Regions from separate parts of the Porticoccus hydrocarbonoclasticus MCTG13d genome, predicted to be linked through region 1. Evidence: predicted binding sites of a transcription regulator. Region 1 holds the regulator's gene; the other holds the start of a gene.
The links. The regulator PhoB, encoded in region 1, activates phosphate uptake and scavenging genes when phosphate is short. The targets are predictions, from matches to a motif close to TGTCATAAANNTGTAACA.
Positions count from the first base shown of each region.

Region 2: the regulator PhoB is predicted to act here: its motif matches at 3,901-3,918, upstream of U740_RS00930 (phosphatase PAP2 family protein).

Region 1 covers NZ_JQMM01000001.1:537,446-548,758, reverse strand. Annotated here, with positions in the region: gene U740_RS02690 (M48 family metalloprotease) at 1-1,045, opposite strand, end outside; gene yaaA (peroxide stress protein YaaA) at 1,060-1,845, shown strand; gene U740_RS02680 (DUF938 domain-containing protein) at 1,845-2,438, shown strand; gene U740_RS02675 (BPSL1445 family SYLF domain-containing lipoprotein) at 2,457-2,996, opposite strand; gene U740_RS02670 (GNAT family N-acetyltransferase) at 3,031-4,173, opposite strand; gene U740_RS02665 (NADP(H)-dependent aldo-keto reductase) at 4,184-5,230, opposite strand; gene phoR (phosphate regulon sensor histidine kinase PhoR) at 5,271-6,548, opposite strand; gene phoB (phosphate regulon transcriptional regulator PhoB) at 6,557-7,258, opposite strand; gene ubiA (4-hydroxybenzoate octaprenyltransferase) at 7,345-8,217, opposite strand; gene U740_RS02645 (chorismate--pyruvate lyase family protein) at 8,239-8,814, opposite strand; gene rdgB (RdgB/HAM1 family non-canonical purine NTP pyrophosphatase) at 8,878-9,477, opposite strand; gene U740_RS02635 (DUF4426 domain-containing protein) at 9,561-10,004, opposite strand; gene metW (methionine biosynthesis protein MetW) at 10,031-10,621, opposite strand; gene metX (homoserine O-succinyltransferase MetX) at 10,624-11,313, opposite strand, start outside.
Region 2 covers NZ_JQMM01000001.1:189,536-200,848, forward strand. Annotated here, with positions in the region: gene fghA (S-formylglutathione hydrolase) at 1-293, shown strand, start outside; gene U740_RS00915 (LexA family protein) at 523-951, shown strand; gene U740_RS00920 (Y-family DNA polymerase) at 939-2,192, shown strand; gene U740_RS00925 (MJ1255/VC2487 family glycosyltransferase) at 2,214-3,284, opposite strand; gene U740_RS00930 (phosphatase PAP2 family protein) at 3,281-3,829, opposite strand; gene U740_RS00935 (DUF4124 domain-containing protein) at 3,964-4,473, shown strand; gene U740_RS00940 (LON peptidase substrate-binding domain-containing protein) at 4,548-5,135, shown strand; gene U740_RS00945 (NAD-dependent protein deacetylase) at 5,144-5,989, opposite strand; gene U740_RS00950 (glutamate-5-semialdehyde dehydrogenase) at 6,135-7,388, shown strand; gene nadD (nicotinate-nucleotide adenylyltransferase) at 7,404-8,054, shown strand; gene rsfS (ribosome silencing factor) at 8,070-8,420, shown strand; gene rlmH (23S rRNA (pseudouridine(1915)-N(3))-methyltransferase RlmH) at 8,427-8,894, shown strand; gene U740_RS00970 (pyroglutamyl-peptidase I) at 8,973-9,617, opposite strand; gene msrB (peptide-methionine (R)-S-oxide reductase MsrB) at 9,654-10,163, opposite strand; gene U740_RS00980 (carbon-nitrogen hydrolase family protein) at 10,181-11,011, opposite strand; gene U740_RS00985 (YhdP family protein) at 11,008-11,313, opposite strand, start outside.

The DNA of each region.
Region 1 (11,313 bases):
TGTTTTTCTGCATGGCCCAGGCATGGCCGCGCAATTCCCAGAAATAACCGTCATCGGGTTGAATGGCAATAGCCTTGTCCAGCTCACTGAGGGCGGTTTTCGGGTTATCGGCACTGAGTGCTTTCATCGCCGCTTCCTGGGCCTTGTAGGCGGGTTGGTCGCGTTTGATCTGGGCGATTTTGCGTTGGTAGAGCTCGCGATTAATGACGCCTTTGGGGAGTGTCGCGGCCTTGATGCGGTTGGCATCAACCCGCTCCTGTGAAGGGGGGTGGCTGGCGAACAAACCGCTGAGGAAGTCCTGTTGACGACCTTCGCTCAGTTTGACGAAGGTCTCCTGCAGCTTGACTGCCCCACTGGGGTCGTATCCGGCGCGGGCCATGTATTCCATACCGTAGGCGTCGGACTCCAGTTCGGCACTGCGGCCGTACTTGGCCATCCAGGCAGCCGCACCCATCTGTGCCACTTGTGAGCCCATTTCGCCGAGACCATAGTTTGAGCCCGCCGCACCCACAGCAGCGGCACCGATGCTCAACAGGGTGCCACGGGTCATCTGTGCGGCGCTGTGCCGGGCGGCGGCGTGGACAATTTCATGTGCCAGCACGGCGGCCAGTTGGGACTCATCCTCCAGTTCCACGAGTAGCCCGCGATTGATGGCGATCTTGCCACCGGGCAGAGCCCAGGCATTGGGCACCGAATTGTTCAGTACCACGAATTCGTAGGGCAGGTCGGGACGATCACTGACGGCGGCCAGTTTTTTCCCCACGCCGCTGACATAGGCCTGCACTTCCGGATCAATGATGTAGCGTCCCCCCTGGGATTGCTGGGAGGGGGCAAAGTTGCTGGCACCTATCGCCACTTCCTGCTCTGCCGACATCAGTGAGAACTGGTTTTCGCCGGTGACGGGGTTGACCGAACAACCACTCAAGAATACGAGCAACATTAGCGTGGATAAGAAAAGTGGCACGACCCGGGGCATGGATTCTCCTGACGAACAGATTGCGATCAACGCAGTATAATAGACCATGGTAACCTGTAATGATTTCATACATTGGATAAACCATGCTGACTGTTATTTCCCCCGCCAAGACCCTGGATTATGAAACGCCCTCGACCACAGCGGACTTTACGATGCCCGCTTATCTGGAGGATTCAAAGGCGCTGATCGACGAGTTGCAGCAGCTTTCGCCACCAAAGGTGTCGGAGTTGATGGGTATCAGTGCCAAGCTGGGTGATCTGAACTTTGGCCGCTATCTCAACTGGCAGCCGAAATTCACGACCAGCAATGCAAAACAGGCGCTGCTGGCCTTTAAGGGGGATGTGTACACCGGACTGGCGGCCGAGGGTCTTTCGGAGGCCGACCTGCAGTGGGCGCAGCAGCATCTGCGGATTCTGTCGGGGCTCTATGGTCTGTTGCGGCCACTGGATCTGATGCAACCCTACCGACTGGAAATGGGAACCCGTCTGGCCAATCCGCGCGGTGCTGATCTCTATCAGTTCTGGGGCAGAAAAATTACCGATGGCCTGAATGCTGAACTGGCGGCGATGTCGCGACCAGTGTTGCTGAATCTGGCCTCCAACGAGTATTTCAGAGCTGTGCAGCCGGGTTTGCTGAATGCCGACATCATTACCCCGGTATTCAAGGACTGGAAAAACGGCAAATACAAAATCATCAGTTTTTACGCCAAAAAGGCTCGTGGATTGATGAGCCGTTACCTGATTGAACAGCGTATTGATGACCCCGAGGGCGTCAAGGCGTTCGATCTCGGTGGCTATGCGTTTCAGTCCGCCATGTCGTCAGCTCGGGAATGGGTATTCACTCGGGACGTGGCGGAGCAGGAAGGATGATGGTGAAACCTTTTTCTCAGGCCTGCGAAAATAACCGGCAGCCGATTTTTCAGGTGCTACAGGCGGTGTTGGCATCTTCTCGTCACGTACTTGAGCTGGGTAGTGGCACCGGTCAGCACGCTGTGTACTTTGCCCCCCAATTGCCTCACTTGATCTGGCAAACCTCTGACCTGGCAGTGAACCACGAGGCTATCAACAGCTGGATTGATGAGCATCCAGCCGAAAACCTGCGCCGTCCGCTGGTGTTGGACGTAGATCAGCAACCCTGGCCGGTGACTGGTGCCGATGCGGTCTTTACCGCCAACACCTGCCACATCATGTCCTGGCAATCGGTGATTGGGCTGTTTGCCGGGCTGGAAAAGCTGCTGCAGCCGGGTGCACATGTGGTGATTTACGGGCCCTTTAACTATGGCGGTGAATTTACCAGTGACAGCAATGCCCGCTTTGATCAGATGCTAAAGCAGAATGCCCCGTACCGGGGAATCCGTGATTTCGAAGCGATTAATGGTTTGGCCGATGAGGCCGGGCTGACATTGCTGGACGACCATGCCATGCCGGCAAATAACCGTCTGCTGGTCTGGCAGCGGAGGTAGGCGTCGGAAGATTCCGAATCAACGGGGCTGAATGGGTGTTATTTTCGCCCCTTCGATGGTCAGGTTGTACATCAATCCCTTGTTGGAGAAGACGAAGCCGATAATCGGTTGCTGGAACGTTTTGGTATCAATTTCTTCCGCAGCTCCGAAGTTGGCAATGGCGACGCTGCCGTCAACACCGGCTTCCCAACCTTGGCTGTTGCGGAATTTTTGCAAGGCGTCATCGGTCATGAAAAGGATGACCTGGGATTTTTTCTGAACGCCCAGTTGCAGCCCCAGTGATGCCGAGGCAATGTTGTAATATCCCACTGTATTGCCGCCAATTCGCAAAGCGCCTTCACCATATTCCCCGCCGACCCAGAAACCGGCCTTGTAGATTTTCGGGAAAACCAGCATGCCCTTGGCGCGGGAGGCCAGTTCTCGTCCTGCAGAGGATTGCTTGTAAAAATCGGCCAGGGTTTCCTGCACAAACAGGTCGATTTCCAGCTTGCTGGATGCCTGACTGGCAGCGGGCAGTAACAGCAGACTGAAGACCAGTAACCAGACAGGGGTTTTCACGGGTAGAGTCCTCCACAGGGGGAACAGGGTGAGTTTATAGGTCGACAGATTTGTATGGTAACTGTCGCCGGGCTTCCTGAATATAGTTAAGTACGTATTGACGCTCTTCCTTCAGAAACCGACCGATAGCATAGGCAAAGTCGGGGTGCCTGATCCAGTGGACAGAACAATTTTCAGTGGGTTCGAAACCCCGTTTGATTTTGTGCTCACCCTGGGCTCCGGCATCGAACGTGCCTAATCCGCGTTCAATGGCAAATTCGATACCCTGATAGTAGCAAAGTTCAAAATGCAGGAAATCGTACTCGCGAGTGCATCCCCAGTAACGACCATAGAGGTTATTCTGATCGTGGAAGAACAGGGCGGCGGCGACTTTTTCGTCCCCCTCCATGGCGACGACCATCATCACCTGATCGGGCATGATTTGGCCCAGTTGGTGGAAGAAGGCCTGGGTCAGATAGCCGCTGTTGCCGCTGTGCTTGAGGTAGGTGCGATGATAGAGCACGAAGAAGAATTCCCACCAGTCGGCACTGATCTGTTCACCGGTGAGTCGTTCGACAAGTAGGCCGGCACGCCTGAGGGTGTGTCGCTCCCGGTTGATATTCTTGCGCTTTCTTGAGGAAAACGTGTCGGTAAAATCGGTAAAATCACGATAATCTCGGTTATTCCAGAGATATTGAACGCCACTGCGCAGCATCCCCCCTGCCGTTTGCAGAGCGTCCGACAGTGTCGCGTGAGGAAACAGCAAGTGCCAGCCGGTGGCGCCCTGCTGCCCTGCCAGTTGCTGGATCGCCGTCAGCAGTATTGGGCTGATATCGCTCAGACTGATACCGGGCAACAGTCCGAGGCGCGGCCCGCACGCCGGCGTGAATGGCACCGCGCTGAGCAGCTTCGGGTAATAGTCGAGGCGGCGCCCGTGGTAGGCCTCCGCCCAGGCCCAATCGAATACGTATTCGCCCCGCGAGTGTGTTTTACGGTAGAGCGGAAGTGCGGCAACGGTGACCTCGTCCTGGCTCAGCAACAGGTGTTGTGGGTGCCAGCCCGTCTGGGTACAGGCGCTGCCAGAGTTTTCCAGCAGAGAGAGGAAGCGGTGCTGTAAAAAAGGGTAGTCACTGTCGAACAGCGTATCCCAGTCCCGGGCGTCACACTGGTCAATGCTGTCGAGAACACGTATGTCCAATGTCTGCCTCTCAGGGGGCGGGATTGCTGATATCCCGATGAATCAGATCAATATCCGCCAGCAGTGCTTCGCTCATGGGTGTGGTGAGACTGTCGATGTTTTCCTGCAGCTGTGACAGGGTAGTGGCACCAATAATGGTTGAGGCGACAAACGGTTGCCGGTGAACGAAGCCCAGTGCCAAGTGTACCGGTGAAATATCATACTGTCTGGCCAATGCCACATAGCGTTCGGTCGCTTGAACGGCTGTGGGGTGATTATAGCGCTGAAACCGTTCGAACAGTGTCAGCCGCCCATCAGCGGGCCGCTGGCCCTGCAGGTATTTGCCAGACAGCATACCGAAAGCCAACGGGGAGTATGCGAGCAGGCCGATCCGTTCATTGATTGACCATTCAGCCAGCGATACCTCGAACTGTCGGTTCAACAGATTGTAGGGGTTCTGAATACTGACAATCGGGGCGCCATGGCCGGCGACAGAGGCCGCCTGGTATTGCATCAGACCCCAGGGGGTTTCATTGGAGACGCCGATGTGGCGGACCTTGCCCTGCTTAACCAGGTCATTCAACGCCTGCCAGGTTTCATTGATCGGGGTGTAGTCAGTCAGTGAGTAGTCACCTGGAGCGGAGCGGCCAAAAATATTGGCGGGGCGCTCAGGCCAGTGCACTTGGTATAAATCAATGTAGTCGGTCTGGAGTCGGCGCAGGGAATCATCCAGTGCCTGAAAAATCTGTTTGCGATTCAGTCGCGGCCCGCCCCTGATATAGTCAAAACCGCTGTTGTTGCCGTCACCGCCGGTCACTTTGGTGGCCAGTACAACGTCCTGGCGCCGTCCCGAGTGGGTCAGCCAGTCACCCAGATATTGTTCTGTCAGGCCCTGGGTTTGTGCGTTTGGTGGTACTGGATACATTTCTGCGGTGTCCACAAAATTGATACCGTAATCGAGGGCACAATCCAGCTGTTGAAATGCGTCTTTCCGACTATTCTGCTCACCCCAGGTCATCGTGCCGAGGCCAATGGCGCTGAGGGTCAGCCCGGAGGCTCCTAATTCTCGATATTGCATCTCTTTCCTGCGGGATTGAAAAAGGTGACCGGATATATCATCAGGTTAGCAGGGGCAGCTGGCAGCGGAAGCAGCTACCTTTCCCCAGTGTGCTGTCGATTTTCAGTGATCCACCGTGGCGCATCAACACATGTTTGACAATGGCCAGCCCCAGCCCTGTGCCGCCGGTACTGGTGGCGCGGCTCTGGTCCACCCGATAAAAACGTTCGGTCAGGCGGGGCAGGTGCTTTGGATCAATACCGGAACCGTTATCGCAGATCTCCACCACGATATCCGATGCGGTGTGAAAACAGCGTATTTGGACGCGCACACCGGCCGGGTTGTGCTTGATGGCATTGAGTACAAGGTTCGAGAAGGCGCTGTAAAGTTCCTTGTATTCCCCTTTGAAGGGGGTATCGGTGGCGCAGTCTGTTTCGATGAGGTAATTATCACCAGCCACCATGCGGGCATCCTCGGCAATCTGCTGCAGTAACTGATCCAGCATGATGGGTGCCCGCGAGGGGGGTTTCCGGTTGGATTCCAGTTGTGACAACATCACCAGATCATTGGCCAGGGCGTTGAGGCGTTCCGTTTGCTGGCCCATCTGCAGCAATGCTTTTGCCCAGCCCCTGGGCAATTGGTCGGCATTGTCCTGCAGGGTTTCGATATAGCCCGAGAGCACGGTTAAGGGTGTCCGCAGCTCATGGGAGATATTGGCCACAAAGTCCTGTCGCATTTGTTCCAGATTGCGCAACCGGGTGATGTCCTGCACGACCAGAATGATATTGCCATCACCAAAGGTTGCGGCGGTAAACAGCAAGGTTCTTGTGGGATCTTCCGGCGAACTCAGTTCCAGTGGCGGGGGCAGTGCGTCACTCTGGATAAATACCACGAAACGGGGATCGCGAACCAGGTTGGTCATGGATTGGCCGCGATCCTGTTTGACGAGGCCAAGCAGTTTTTCAGCCGCCGGATTCCACCACTCCAGTTCCCTATCGGGGGTGAGGATGATAATGCCGTCCGCCAGCGCAGAAGTAATATCCTTGACGCGCTCGGCCAGTTGTCGACGACTTTGTTTGGCGCGTTCGTTGCGCTGTTGCATTCGGTAGAGGAAATCGGTCATGTCGCCCCAGACGCCGCTTGCTTCGGGGGGTGGTCCCTCAGCGCTCTGGTCGAGCCAATCATAGAGTCGGGAGATGTGGGCGAAGGTCCACAACATATACAGGCCGCCACCCAAGAGCAGGGTGAGCAGAGTGTGGCCCCATAAAAAACCTGTCAGCAGCAGAAACAGGGTGAGCAGGGCGATCCGCCGTATTTCTGCCTTAAGCCCTCTGTGCAATGCAGATCCTATTCTTCATAAACCTTGGTGGAAAAGCGGTAACCCGCGCCCCGCACAGTCTGTATGAAGCGGTCCTGTCCAGCAAGGGAAATTGCCTTGCGCAATCGGCGAATATGCACATCCACCGTTCGCTCATCCATGTAGACGTTGCCGCCCCACACATGGTCTAGAATCTGATCACGGGAATAGACCCGCTCCTGGTGCGTGAGAAAGAAACTCAGCAGCCGAAATTCAGTTGGCCCCATGGATACCGGTTGACCACTGATGGTGACCCGGTGACTGATGGGATCAAACAGCAGTTGATCCACTTCTATCGGTTCCGGGGGCAGTTCCGGTTCGGCGCGACGCAGTACAGCATTGATACGGGCCACCAGGGCACGGGGTGAAAACGGTTTGGTGATATAGTCGTCCGCACCCACATCGAGGCCCTGGATCAGGTTGTCCTCACTGGCTTTGGCGGTCAGCATGATGACCGGTATATTCTTTGTCAGGTCATCCCTTTGTAGTCGCCGGATCAACTCAATGCCACTGGTGACGGGCATCATCCAGTCAAGCAGCACCAGGTCGGGTTTGTGGTCGATGATCATGGCATGGGCCTGCTGGGCGTTCTCAGCCTGCAGGGTGTCAAATCCGGCCACATCCAGCGCTGAACAGATCATGTCGCGAATGGCCGTTTCATCGTCTACAACAAGTACAGTTTTATCACTCATATTCTTTTCATCATTGATATCCAGATACCCATTACATGACCTGAGCATGACAAAAATATGACAATCGACAAAAGAACGGTCGATACCTAGTCGGCAGTGAGCTGGTAGTCCGCCGCCAGGCCGATAAAAATAATAGCACCAACGTAATGATTATTGAGAAAAGCACGGAAACAGGCGTCGCGCTCGCGATGGCGGATCAGATACTGTTGGTGGAGAAACAGCAGGGCGGCTCCCAGCAGGGACAGGAAAAACCAGCTGCCGCGATTAAAGTTGATCCCGGTCATCAACAACGCGATCAGTGTCAGACATTGCAGGCAGGCGGTAATGGGTATGTCCATGTCGCCAAAAAGAATGGCGGTAGACTTGATGCCAATCTTCACATCGTCATCCCGATCCACCATGGCGTAAAAGGTATCGTAGGTGACGGTCCAGAGCACCACAGCAATGTACAGTGTCCACATTTCCCGGGGCAGGCTGTTGCTCTCTGCCGCAAAAGCCATGGGCAGACTCCAGGCAAAGGCGGCACCCAGCACCAGTTGGGGCAAATGTGTGAAACGTTTCATGAAGGGGTAGCAGGCCGCCAGCGCCACCCCCACCAGGGCCAACTTTATGGTTAGTGGATTGGTCAGCAACACCAGGCCAAAGGCGGCCAGGCAGAGCACAACAAACAACGCCATTGCCTCGCGGGTCTTGATCTGACCGCTGGGTAGCGGCCGGTGCCGGGTTCGTGTCACATGACCATCCACTTGCCGGTCAGCCACATCATTGATGACACAGCCTGCGGCGCGCATCAGGATCACACCCAGCACGAAGATCAGCAAATTTTTTGCGGAAGGGACACCGCCTGCGGCTAACCATAACGCCCAGAGCGTCGGCCAGAGCAGCAGGAGCGTACCGATAGGCTTGTCAAAGCGCATCAGCCGGACAAAATCGGGAAGTCGCTGTAATGCTTTGCTCATAAATGCCGCATGGTTGCGAAATCAGGGGGTTTTATTGTACGGGGTAAACCCCGTCAAAAACACCTCGGACACAAGCAAGGGTTTGCCATCCAGCCAAAACAGTGAACGGCGTCCCTGTACGGGGCTACCATAGTTGGCCGGTACCGTAGAAGGCCACGATTCGAGCATGGACAGGTTGGAAATCTCAATGGGTCCCCGGACCATTGCGGGGTCGCTAAACAGCAGTGCACCGAGGGGCCGGTTGTCCAGCTTTCGGAGTTTTCGCAATCGTCCGGTCAGGGTTTTTATCGGAATGATACTGCGGGCATGGACCCAGGGTTGGTGGTTGCCAAACAGGATGACCTCCCTGATCAGGGCGCGTTGTCGGATCGGCAGTTCCAATGCGCGTTGCTCGGACAGTTGGGGTACCCCCATGCCCTGAAACAGTATTTTTACTTCAAACTGCCCTTTGCTTGCCCGGATTAAGCGTTCGGTGAGTGAGCCGCGATCCAGTAGCCACGGTCGCAGGGCGCTGCAGGTGACAAACAGCGGTGTGCGCCGATAACTGCGCCAGTGGAGCTGATGATTGGCGGGAGTGTGTGAGGAGCGACGGGGCACAGCGGTACCTATGGGCCTTGGTATGACAATGGATTCTAACCGGTTACGACAGCGCTTTGGGGGCTATGAGTTATACAGGCTGACAAGCCGTTCCTGTAATAGCGCCATGGCCTTGGCCCGGTGACTGATGCGATTTTTTTTCTCTTTGCCGAGTTGTGCGGAGGTGCAGTCGAGCTCGGGAATATAAAAAAGCGGGTCGTAGCCAAAGCCGTTGTCACCCTCCGGGGTAAATCCGATCAGTCCCTCCCAGGTGCCCTGGCAAATTAGTGGCGTCGGATCCTTCGCATGGCGCAGATATACCAGCAGGCAATGAAAGCGGGCGGTTCGTTGCTCACGGGGTACTTCCTGAAGCAGTGACAGCAACCGCAGGTTGTTCTGCTGGTCGGTGGCGTTTTCCCCGGAAAATCGTGAGGAATAGATACCGGGGGCGCCATTGAGTGCGTCCACTTCAAGACCAGAGTCATCGGCAATGGCGGGCAGGTCGGTGAGGCGGGAGGCATGCCGGGCCTTGATCAGGGCATTTTCCACAAAACTGAGGCCATCTTCTACCGCCTCTGGAATCTCAAAATCCGATTGCGGCAGAATGTCGAAGGGGAGTAACTCTAGCAGGTGCTGAAACTCTGTAAGCTTGCCTTTGTTACCGGTGGCGAGAACAATTTTCATGTTGAACTGGATGACAGAAAGGTTGCTATTAAGTGCGCTATTGCGCCCCTGCTGAACGGAGAGTCTGAGGTGCCTGTCACGGGCTACTCATCGACATAGAACTTGCGCTGAAAAGTCAGCGAATGTGTCGCCTTGTCGGAATCCGGACTGACGTCAATTTTGAAGGTCATCCAGTCTTCCTTGTCAAAACGAAACGGCGCCAGATAGTAAACTGCATTTTCTTCGCGGATTTCAGTGAATTCCAGCACCTGCTGTTGACCGAATATATTGGAGACGGTGCCCTTGACCACGGCTGGCAGGCCGCCCATTTGGCCATTTTTGACCACGGCAATATTCACCAGCCCTTTATCCTTGCCACGAACAATATTGTACGAGCTGGCAACGTCAGGCTGGATAAAGCTGCTGTTGAAGGCACTGAAAAACACTTTCAGGTCGCCGTATTCCTTGTAGGGGCGGTTGTCAGCCAGTGCACTGAAACTCAAACCTGCGATGAGCAGGAATAACGAGATTGCTTGGGTTATTTTCATGTTGTGGCTACCTGTCATGAATAGGCCTACTTGCTCAAATGGTAGATGGCGGTGTCACTGAACATATTTGGCCAGATACCTTTCATGTACTTGTCCGGCAGGCGCTCTGCAACAAATTCGCGATGCAGTATCCGGATACGCTTCTCTGTACAGAGTGCCTCAAAATCTTTCACGGTACAAAAGTGGATGTTGGGTGTGTCGTACCACTGGAAGGTGAGTTGCCTGGTGACCGGCATGCGGCCTCGTGACAGCAGATAGCTGCGGGCGCGCCAGTTGCCGAAGTTGGGAAATGTCACCACACACTGTTTGCCCACGCGCAACATTTCTCCCAATACCAGGTGAGGATAGCGCATCGCCTGAAGTGCCTGGGTCATTACCACGGTGTCAAAGCTGTTGTCGGAAAACTGGTTCAGACCTTCGTCAAGGTCGGCCTCAATCACATTCACGCCCCGGGCAACACAGGACGTAATTTTGTCAGCATCAATTTCCAGCCCATACCCCCAGACGCCTTTTGTCTTGCCGAGGGTCTGCAGTAGTTCGCCGTCACCGCAGCCCAGGTCCAGAATTCGGCTCGTCGGATGGATCCACTGCTGAATAATGTTCAGGTCTGTGCGCATCATCATTTTGAGGAAATCTCAGCTAAAATGCGGTTTATATAAGCAGTGAGCACTTGCTCATAACGCTGGTTCGGCAATAGAAATGCATCGTGTCCCAGGTTGGATTCAATGGCTGTATAGGCCACATTTTTATCAGCGGCGATCAGTGCCTCAACAATTTCTGCAGCGCGTTCCGGAGAGAAGCGCCAGTCGCTGGAAAAGGACACCACAAGAAAATCGCAGCTGGCGTGCCGGAAAGCCTCGACCGGATTGTGATCGTACTCTCGGGCGAGGTCAAAATAGTCGAGGGCTTTGGTCATCAGAAGGTAAGTGTTAGCATCGAAAGCGCCGGAAAAGGCGTCACCCTGATGGCGCAGATAGCTTTCCACCTGGAATTCAATGGGTGCATCCTGGCCGCGTTGAAAAGAACCGGAGCGCAATTCCCGACCGAATTTATTGCCCATCAGCTCATCCGATAAATAGGTAACGTGGCCGATCATGCGCGCCAGCCCCAGCCCGTTTCTGGGTTGAGTCTGTTGTTCGAGATAGCGCCCGTTGCAAAACTCGGGATCGGATCTGATGGCGTTGCGGGCTATCTCGTTAAAAGCGATATTTTGCGCGCTAAGTTTCATTGCCGAGGCGATGACAACCGCATGGCGCAACCGGTCCGGATATTCCAAAGCCCAGCGCATAACCTGCATGCCGCCGAGACT
Region 2 (11,313 bases), 350 kb from region 1:
CCTGGGGCGAAAAGGCCCTCGGCAATTACTTGGGGAACGACCGGGATGACTGGCGACAGTACGACAGCTGCGAACTGATCAGGCAGGCAGCACATCACCTGCCCATACTGGTCGATCAGGGTAAAGCGGATGATTTTCTCGATTCACAACTGAAACCCCACCTGCTGGCCGATGCGGCGCAACAGGCCGGATATCCGCTGGATGTTCGCTATCAACAGGGTTACGACCACAGCTATTTTTTTATCAGTTCCTTTATCGGCGATCACCTCCGTTTTCACGCCCGGTATCTCTAACGTCACAGGGAATGAAGTGGAGTGTCGTGCTTTTCACCGAGCAGGCCTGAGCCATTCACGAACCGGGTATTTATCCGACGGTTAAAATTACCGGCAACAACGTTACACGGATCGATCGGAAACAAACCTTTTCTTTCCACCGGATCGCATGTTCCATCACAGGGGTCCGCGCTTTCCACAGACGACCTACAATTTCATTGAATACTGTTTATTTATACAGTATTTTAGCATGATGAAAACATCCCTTTTGATACCAACCACCACTGACCGCCGCATACCCCTGTTTGGCTCAACGGTAAGAACGGGCTTTCCAAGCCCGGCAGACGATTTTGTCGAGAGACCGCTGGATATTCACGACTATCTGGTGAAACATCCTGCTGCCACGTTCTTTGCCCGTGCTGAAGGCGATTCAATGACCGGCTTCGGTATTTTCAGCGGCGACCTGCTGGTGGTGGATCGCGCCCTGCAACCCCAGCATGGCGATGTGGTGATTGCCGCCATCGACGGTGAACTGACCTGCAAGGTACTGGATCTCAACGAGCGGTTACTGCGCGCCGGGAACCTGCGCTATCCCCCTATTGAGCTGCACGACAATGCCGAATTGATCATTGAGGGAGTCGTCGTTCATTCCGTGCGCCATCACCGATGTTTGCGCTAGTTGACTGCAACAGCTGCTACGCCAGTTGTGAACAGATTTTTCGACCGGACCTGCGCAACAAGCCAGTGGTGGTATTGAGCAATAACGACGGCTGTGTGATTGCCCGCTCAAAGGAGGCCAAGGCGCTCGGCATTCCCGACCTGCAAGCCTATTTCAAAATCCGGCCGTTGCTGGAGCGGCACAGGGTCAGTGTTTTTTCCGGTAATTTCCGGCTCTATGGCGATATATCCCGCCGGGTGATGGACAGCCTGCGCCACTTCAGCCCGAATATCGAAATTTACAGTATCGATGAAATGTTTCTGGACCTGGTAGGCATGGATCTACCGTTGCAACAGTATGGCCTGACCATCAAACAGGCCATCTGGCAACAGATACGCATGCCAGTGAGTGTCGGCCTGGCACCCAGTAAAACGCTGGCGAAACTGGCCAACTACGGCGCAAAAAACATTCCGAGTTGCGAAGGGGTCTGTCTGCTGGACAGCCCCCACAAGTGGCAGTGGTTATTGGGCCGGATGCCGGCCACCAAGGTATGGGGTATCGGCCCACGGCTCGGTCAGAAACTGGCAGGAATGGGCATCCGCAGCGCCCGGGAACTGGCCGACAGCAATCCGAAAATGATTCGTCAACGCTTCAATGTCTGCGTGGAACGCACCGTGGCGGAGCTAAACGGCACTTCCTGTATGGCACTGGAAGAGGTGCCACCCGACAAAAAACAGATTTACTGCACGCGGTCTTTCGGTCAAAAACCCACCACCATGGAACCCCTGCTGAAGGCGGTCAGCCTCTATGCCAGCAACGCGGCGCAAAAACTGCGCGGGCAGCAGCATCTGGTCCGGACCATCCAGGTGTTTATCCATACATCGCCCCACCAGCCTGACTACTACAGCAATAGCGCAGTGGTACAACTGCCCTTTGACACCGACGACAGCCGGCTGATCGCCGCCCATTCCAGACAGGCAGTGCGGGCCATCTACCGGCCGGGGCATGCCTATCTGAAAGCCGGAGTCGGCCTGATTGAGCTGATTTCACGCCGGCATCATCAGGCCGACATTTTTCAGAATCATCAAAGTGTCCACACAGATACGCTGATGCAGACACTGGATGCCATCAACCGGCGCTATGGCCGCGGTGCCGCCTTTCTGGCCAGCGCAGGGCGTGGCCAGGGCTGGCCGATGCGCCAGCAGTATTGCTCACCCGCCTACACTACCCGCTGGCATGATCTGCCCGTTATCCGGACTTGATGCCATTAACGACGTTCAAGCTCAGGCGACCTGGCCCATTTTCCAGGAACCGCGACCCCGATCCGTTTCGCGCCACAACTGGTCACTGAGGGATGCCACCGTCTCGACACAGCCACCATAAATCCAGCGCGCCAGCGCTGTGGCGACATCGGGGTAACTGATGCGGGGCGCCACCGGCTCGCAATCAAACCAGAACGCCAGGGCGGCGCGATTAATGCGGTCCTCGATGGCAGCGTAACCGAGCTGCTCCAGGGCGGCAGCATTGGCCAGTTGTTCTATCTGCCCACGAAGCGGCTTGGCCATAATCCGCTTGCCAAGCTGCAGAGCTTCACTGATCAATTCAAATCCCGCATTACAGATCACCCAGTGGCTGTCGATCAGATCCTGCTGGAAACCGTCCCGACTCAGCGGACGAGTATGCAAATGACCATCGTCATGCCAACGTTGACCCGGGGCGTAAATGTAAAACTCATAGTGGGGAAACTGGCGAAACAGTGGCAATAGTGCATCCTGATCTTCAAACGGCAGGTAGACCAGCACCCGCCTTTCCGTGTCTCCCCGGGAGGCAAGGCCGTGCGCAAGATCCACAATCGGCGGTAATATCGGCTGATCAAAATGGTGCCAGTGCAGGCCCACAGGAATGGTGACTGGCGCAAACCGTTGCAGGATCGTACGACTCAACAGATTTCCGCCACGCAGAGGAACCGGAAAAGAGAACGCGTATTGGTGACCAATACCGACACAGGGGATACCCTGGCGACGCGCCGCTCTGGCAGTGACTGGCTCGTAGTCACTGATCACCAGATCGTAGCCTGCCAGGTCCAGCGCCCTGATATCCCGGTGTAACGTCAGCAGACTGGCATGCTGCAAAGTCTTCAGCGGTTGCAGTTGTCCGGCACTGGTATGGAAGGTCAGTCCACGGCGACACTGGAAATCATCAAACGGCGCCATATCAAAGTACGCATCCCGCGGCCTGCCGGAAAACAACCAGTCCACCTGGACATCCGGATAATGATCAAGCGCTCTGGCCATCGCCCGGGCGCGGGAAAGATGCCCATTACCCGTGCCCTGCACACCGTAGAAAATTCTCATAACAAACTGCCTGTTAATTGCAGGGCAACCCAGGCAAGGCTGCCACCAAGCAGGGCGCCAGCCAGTGTATCCAGCGGAAAATGAACGCCCAGTATCACTCGGGACAAGGCCACCAACGACGCCCAGCCATAGAGGTAGCCCGCGATGCCAACAGGTGGCAGAAGTATTGTCAGTGCTGTAGCGACCAGAAACGCACCTGAGGTATGCCCGGAGGGGAAACTGAATTCATCCGATGCCGTAATCACACTTTGGTAACCGGGAATGGCCCGGGGCGGCCGGTTGCGCCTGAAGCTGTTTTTCAGCACGTAATAGCTGACCCGCTCAATGGCAAAGCCGACTGTCAGCACAATCAGTAACTGTACCGCCAGGGAGACCGAGAACAGTGCCGCCAGTGCGGGGGCTGCAGGATAGAGCCAGCCATCGGCACTGCAAGAGACCAGACGGGCAAACCTTCGAATGCCCTTGCGGGTATTCCACTGCACAATACGCAAAAAGGTGGCAACATCGAGCAAGTGGAGTGTTTGTAGCGCTTTTGGTGTTGTCATAAATCACACATTAGGCAGCACTTGTGACAACCACATGAACGAAATATGACCATCCTGTGAAACAGATTACCTGTCACAACTTTGCAGCTGGTAAAGTGTCAAAGTAAAACGCAGAGGACGATTTGAGGGTTGAAATGCGGATTACAGGTACCGGACAGGCGGCGCTGATAATACTGGCAATGCTTGCCTGCCAGGCGCAGGGCCAGCAGATTGTCTACAAATCCGTGGACATCAATGGCAATGTGGTTTACAGCGATGCACCGCTGGAAAACGCCGTACTGGTGGAGACCATTACCCTGCCGGACGCTGCCGGGAAAGACGGTGTTCAAAATGACGCGGACGCCCGTATCGAACAGATGGCCAACACCACGGAACGCCTGCAACAGGATCGGGAAAAAAGAACCCAGGCCCGCAGGGAGGCTGAAGAGGCCCTGATTCCCGAACAATTGACCACACCACCGGTAATCTACCGGGAAGAGCACTACTACAACAATTATTACCCCCATTACAATCGCCACCCCTACCGTCCATTCTGGCAAAAACCCCGGCGGTATCCCCCACGCTATCGCAGTGGTGAGCGTTACAATAACGACACCCTGCTGGTGCCAAAATCAAAACTGCTGACACCCTCCCCACATCAATGAGAAAATCCCGGGCCGGTTCTGATTGCACCGGAATGCACTCAGGATCATCGCCACTTGCCGGAACCTAGCAAACCATGACAGAAACCACCAGACTGCCACTTTTTCCGCTGACGCAGCCGCTTTTTCCGGGCACGACGCTCAATCTGCAGATTTTTGAGCAGCGCTATCTGCGGATGATCACCGAGTGTTTTAAAAAAGAGCAGCCCTTCGGGATCGTACCCATACTGGAGGGGTCAGAAGTGGGCGCAGTGCCCAGAGTCTATCCTTGGGGGGTCATTGCCGAGATTATCGATTGGAGCCAACTTGAAAACGGCCTGCTGGGTATCATGATACGCGGTAATCAACGGTTTCAGTTACTCAATAGCGAGGCGGAACAGGATGGTCTGGTCACCGGTATTGTCCGGTTCTGTCCCCCTGATGAGCCACTTGAACTGGACGATTCAACGGCGGATCTGCTCGATCTACTGATGGCGCTGGCCGAAGGTGACCCGATTGCCCAACAAGCATCAGCCGCTCCCCAGGATGGCAATGCACTGGGCTGGGAACTGGCCCGCCTGCTGCCCATAGAACCGGAGCTGCGAATCAGTCTGCTGGAGCTGAATGATCCGGGAGAACGCCTGCAACAAATTCGCAACTGGCTAATCACAATGAGCCAGAGCTAACCGCCCAACTAATCAGCCACACTGGCCCGCAATCGGCTGGCAAGGGCTGGCAATAATGCGTCACAGGGCAAGGACAGCTTCAGGGCCACCAGCCCATCCGCACGGGTTTTCCCCTGATTGATCACCGCAATCGGTTTGCCCTGCGCCGCGGCCCAGCGACAAAAACGGAACCCGGAATAAACCATCAGGGAGGAACCCACCACCAACAGGGCCTCGGCACGCTGAAGTTCTGCAGCCGCGTCTGCAACCACCTGCTGCGGCACCGTACCACCGAAAAATACCGCATCCGGCTTGAGCGTGCCCCCGCAAAATTGGCATTCGCACACCTGTAGCGCTGAATAATCCAGATCGTCCAGCTCCGCGTCACCATCCGGACCGACCTCTCCCACCTGTTGCGCAAAAAGTCCGTTGTGCTGCTCCAGCCAACGCTGAATATCCTCCCGATGGAATAACGCATCACAGCCCAGGCAACGCACGCGATCGATGCGACCATGAAGGTCTATCACGCGACGACTCCCCGCCCGCTGGTGCAGCCCATCCACATTCTGGGTCACCACTGAACGAATCATACCCAGCGCCTCCAGCCCAGCCAGGGCGAAGTGTGAAGGGCTGGGGCGGGCATCACGCATAAAGCGCCAGCCCACCATATTGCGGGCCCAGAAGCGCTGTCGGGTACCGTAGTTATTGAGAAAATCCCCATGCTGTACCGGTGGCCTGCGCTGCCATTGACCCTCACTGTTCCGGTAAGTCGGTACGCCCGATGAGGCACTGATACCGGCACCACTCAATACCAGCAAGTCCGGGTAACGGTGTACAAAATCAGCCAGCAGCTGCAGAGGTTCATTGTCCATCATGGTGTCTGATTGTGCCCCGGTTTTACGATTGTCGCCAATCGTCGTCTATTGCACCTGTCGAATAAAAAATTATCTCTGGATCACCAGGACTTATCTGTCTTGCGACGATATAATGCGCGGTCCTGAAATCACCGCACTGAATGACATGGATCTCAAAGCATACATGCAACAACTTGGACAGCAGGCCAGGACCGCATCCCGGGTCATTGCCACCGCCTCCACCGAGACAAAAAATGCTGCACTGCTGGCCATTGCCGAAGCGCTTGACAGCAACCGGGCCAGCGTCCTGAGCGCCAATGCGCTCGATATGCAAAATGGCCGCGACAGTGGCCTGGATGCCGCACTGCTGGATCGGCTCGAGCTGAATGAGGCCCGCGTGGATGCCATGATCGAGGGCCTTCGTCAGGTCGCCGAACTGCCCGACCCTATCGGGGTTATCAGCGACAGAAAAACTCGCCCGAGCGGTATTGAAGTGGCGAAAATGCGCGTCCCCCTCGGCGTTGTAGGCATCATTTATGAGTCGCGCCCCAATGTCACTGTGGATGCCGCCAGCCTCTGCCTGAAGTCTGGCAATGCCACTATCCTCCGTGGCGGTAGTGAGGCCATTGAATCCAACCGGGCCATTGCCGACTGTATCCGGAAGGGACTCGCCAGCAACGGACTTCCGGAAACCATCGTCCAGGTGATCGAGATCACCGACCGGGCCGCAGTGGGTGAGCTGATCACCATGACCGACTATGTGGACGTGATTATCCCCCGCGGTGGCAAGGGCCTGATTGAACGGATCAGCCGTGAAGCACGGGTGCCTGTGATCAAGCATCTGGATGGCATTTGCCATGTCTATATCGACGATAAAGCCGATCTGGAGATGGCGTTCAACATTGCCATGAATGCCAAAACCCACCGCTACGGTGTCTGTAACGCCATGGAAACTTTGCTGGTGGCAAAGGCCGTGGCCGCCAAGATTCTGCCCAGACTGGCAGAGGCCTATCGGGCCAAGGGCGTGGAACTGCGCGGCTGCGAACAGACCTGTGCCATTATCGACTGCCCGCCTGCCACTGAAGAGGATTGGCACACGGAATATCTTGCACCAATTTTGTCCATCAAAGTGGTCGCAGACATGGATGAAGCAATGGCACATATCGCCCGTTATGGCTCCCACCACACCGAGTCCATCGTAACGACCGACGACACCCGCAGCCGCCGCTTCCTGGCGGAAGTGGATTCCAGCTCTGTCATGGTCAATGCCTCCACACGCTTTGCCGACGGTTTTGAATACGGGCTGGGTGCGGAAATCGGTATTTCCACAGACAAGATTCATGCACGCGGCCCGGTGGGCCTCGAAGGGCTCACATCACAGAAATGGATTGTGTTCGGCCACGGCGAAATTCGCCAATAGGAGCACTGCCGCGATATGCCCCAATCTTCTCAACTGCACGGTATTGGTCTGTTTGGCGGCACCTTTGATCCGGTACATATCGGTCATCTCCGCACCGCGCTGGAACTGAAAAATGCCCTGGCACTTGCCGAGATGAGGCTGATGCCAAGTGCCCACCCCCCCCATCGCGCACCACCTCGGGCTTCGCCCAAGCAGAGAATGGCCATGCTGCAACTGGGCCTGGCCGGCGAACCGGGCCTGGTGGCCGACGACCGCGAACTGCGCCGGGATGGCCCCTCGTATACTGTGGACAGCCTGATCGAGCTGCGCCGCGAAATCGGACCGGAAGTACCGCTGTGTCTGTGTATCGGCATGGATGCGCTGCTGACCATCAATCAGTGGCACCGCTGGCGGGAGCTGACCGACTTCGCCCATCTGGTGGTGGCCGTCAGGCTTGGCTGGCATCTGCCTGACTCGGGTGAAGTCCGGGATTTTGTCGATGGACACCGCATCCGCCAAACCGGGGAACTGCAGACAACAGCGGCCGGCGGCCTGCTGATTCGGGAAATGACCCTGCTACCCATTTCCGCCACCGGGATCCGCCAGGCACTGCAGCGGGGTGAATCCATCCGCTATCTGGTACCAGACAGCATTATTGATTACATTAACCAAAACCAGCTGTATTAACCAACAAGGTATTCAATGAGCAAAAAATTGATCGACATCGTGGTCAACGCCCTCGAAGATATCAAGGGCAAAGACATCGTTACTATGGACGTCAGCGATCTGACCGATGTCATGGATCAGATTGTGGTCGCCAGCGGCACCTCCAGCCGCCAGGTCAAATCCCTTGCGGATAACGTCGTGGAAGACGCAAAAAAGGCGGGCTTTCAGCCGATCGGTGTCGAAGGAATGGACACCTCTGAATGGGTGCTGGTGGATTTTGGCGATATCGTGGTACACGTCATGCTCCCCGAGACCCGTCTGTTTTACGAGCTGGAAAAACTCTGGTCGGTTCGCCCAGGTAGCCCAAGAGTCAGCGGCGAGGAATAAAGTCCGGTGCGACTGAGGATCCTTGCCATCGGCACAAAGATGCCCGACTGGGTGGAAGCCGGCTGCAATGAATACCTCAAACGCCTGCCCCCGGAACTGCGAATCGAGGTGGTCGAATTGCCCCTTGGCAAGCGGGGCAAAGGGGCCGACATCCAGCGCGCAATCCTGCGGGAAGGCGAAGCGATGCTGAAAGCTATCGGCGAGCGGGACCAGGTCATCGCACTGGAAGTTCAGGGCAAACCCTGGAACACGGGGGATCTGGCTGTCAATTTGCAACGCTGGCAGGGTTCCGGCGACAACGTCAGCCTGCTGGTCGGTGGTCCCGACGGCTTGGCACCGACGTGTCTGGCAAGGGCAGGTAGCCGCTGGTCACTTTCCCCTCTGACTCTGCCCCACCCCCTGGTGCGTGTGTTACTGGCGGAACAGCTCTACCGCGCCTGGAGCATCAATGCCGGACATCCCTACCACCGTTAATCAGCATCGCTGACTGACTCCGCCGGCACCCTGCAGAACCGGTCACGTGCAACCGGGTTTTCTGTCAGGCAGATTGGTTCACGAAGGCGATGCCCCGGCCTGCTGAACCAGTACCAGCAGAATCTGCGCCAGGGCTGAGCGTGTCATCTCCAGTGGCATGAACGGGGTTTCCGGCCACTGACGTCGAACCTGTATCGGCAGTGGCGGAATGTGAACAAAGCCACAGGCAAGGCCGGAACCATTTTGCTGTGCCCAGTGTAGCGTCTGGTAGAGCAACTGATTACACAGATGGTTACCCGCATGGTTTGATAGCGCCGCCGGAATTCCCTGTCGATTGAGCCGTTCTATCATCGCTTCCTGTCCCGGCAGGGTACTCCAGTAAGCTGCTGGGCCATCGGATTCAATCCTTTCCCCACGTGGCTGACAGCCCTCAATATCCGGGGAATCAAAATCTCTCAAATTGGTGGCCATTCGTTCCAGATTAACTTTATTGCGGCCCCGTGCCTGACCAGTAAACACACAGAACTTCGGCTGACAGGCGGCTATTTCGGCCAACACTGCCTGGCGCAGACCAGCGATACTCAGGGGCAGAACGGCAAAATGAAGCCGCGAGCGAAGAGGTAACAACTGCTGCGGCAGGTCATCCCGCAAAGAGAACACCAGTGCCGCCGAGGCATTGACTTTATCGTGACCGGCATCGAAACCCGTGATCAGTATCGACATGACAATAAACCTGCAAGTCCGCTCTGCGACGCGGGGTTACTGTTGCTCGTCGGGGATAAACAGGAGCGCATCGGAGTTGATGCAATAGCGCAACCCGGTGGGTTTCGGGCCATCCTGAAACACATGCCCAAGGTGTTCACCACAGGCGGACAGCACTTCAACGCGCTTGCCCATCCATGACCAGTCATCCTCGAGCACAATATTGTCCAGCTTGTGTGATTTCCAGAAACTGGGCCAGCCAGTCTGGGAGTCGTACTTGTGATCGGAGCGGAAAACAGGGATGCGACAACCCGCCGTCACATAGGTACCCTTTTGTTTGTTCTCCAGTAAAGCACCGGTATAAGGGCGCTCGGTACCTTTCTTCCAGAGAATCCTGTACTGCGCCGGCGTCAGTATTTTTTGCCAGACTGCCTTGGGGATGGTGTCCATATCTCGCCCCTCCTGAATCAACTGACGGGCTTGTTCAACACTCATTTCCGCGGCGGAAACCGTCAGGGGGAGAGCGATCAAAATTGCCATCAGTGCGCTTAAACCCATATTTTTCATGATACAGCCTGTGGTTTTTAGGATGAAGTTTTGACCACATCGAAGCGCCGGTGTTCATGAAGCGGCATGTTTTTTCGCAACTTGTTCAGATAAGCCAGATCTACATCTGCCACAACCACCCCCGGCCCTGTATCCAGTTCCGCCAAGACCTGCCCCCAGGGATCCACCAGAGCGGAGCCACCCCAGGTCGGCCGCTTCTCATGAAACCGGTCTCCCAGATTGGCACCGACCACATAGCAGAGATTCTCCACCGCCCTGGCGCGCAACAGTAACTGCCAGTGCGCCTCTCCCGTCGCCGCTGTGAACGCCGAGGGAACCAACAGAATGTCCGCTCCCCGGGCCGACAGATAACAGTACAATTCCGGGAAACGGAGATCGTAGCAGACCGTCAATCCCAGTTTGCCGAAGGGACTGTCCACCACCACCGGCTCGCTGCCATGACGGTAGTCGTCGGACTCGCAGTAACGTCCCTGACTATCGCCCACCTGCACATCGAACAGATGAATCTTCTGATAACTGGCCACTTCACTGCCATGAGCATCCACCACAAAACACATGGCCGCCGCACGCTGATCGGCTGACTGGGCAACCGGAATGGTTCCGCCAACAATCCAGACCTGATGGCGTTTTGCCTGTTCCGCAAGAAACTGTCTGGCCGGGCCACTGGCATCCTGCTCATCACGGGCAATCGCCGGCAGATCCCGACACCCCTGATAGGCAAAATATTCCGGTAGCACCAACAGCTTTGCCCCCTGTTCGGCAGCCTGCTCTATCAGGCTCGCCGCCTGCTGCAAATTACCCTGCAAACTGCCCTGATTGGTCATCTGAATGGCGGCAACACGACTCATTTTGCGCCCCCCTTGTCACTGAATATTTTTTGCACCTTGACCGAAGGATCATCCCACGGCCCAGTAATTCGATAGCTGATACTGGACAGCTTGTCCACCTGCTTTTCAAATAACTTGCTGGTGATATAAACCCCGGCTGCGGCCGGCAATCCACCAATCAATGCCGCCACCCAGGGCAGGTTGGTACCCACCGGTAATGTGGTGACCAACGACGCATCAATTTGCTCGGCAATCAGATCGGCACTACCGGCCATCTTGATCCGACCGGAGGGCATTTTGACCAGCAGCGGCGGATCAAACTG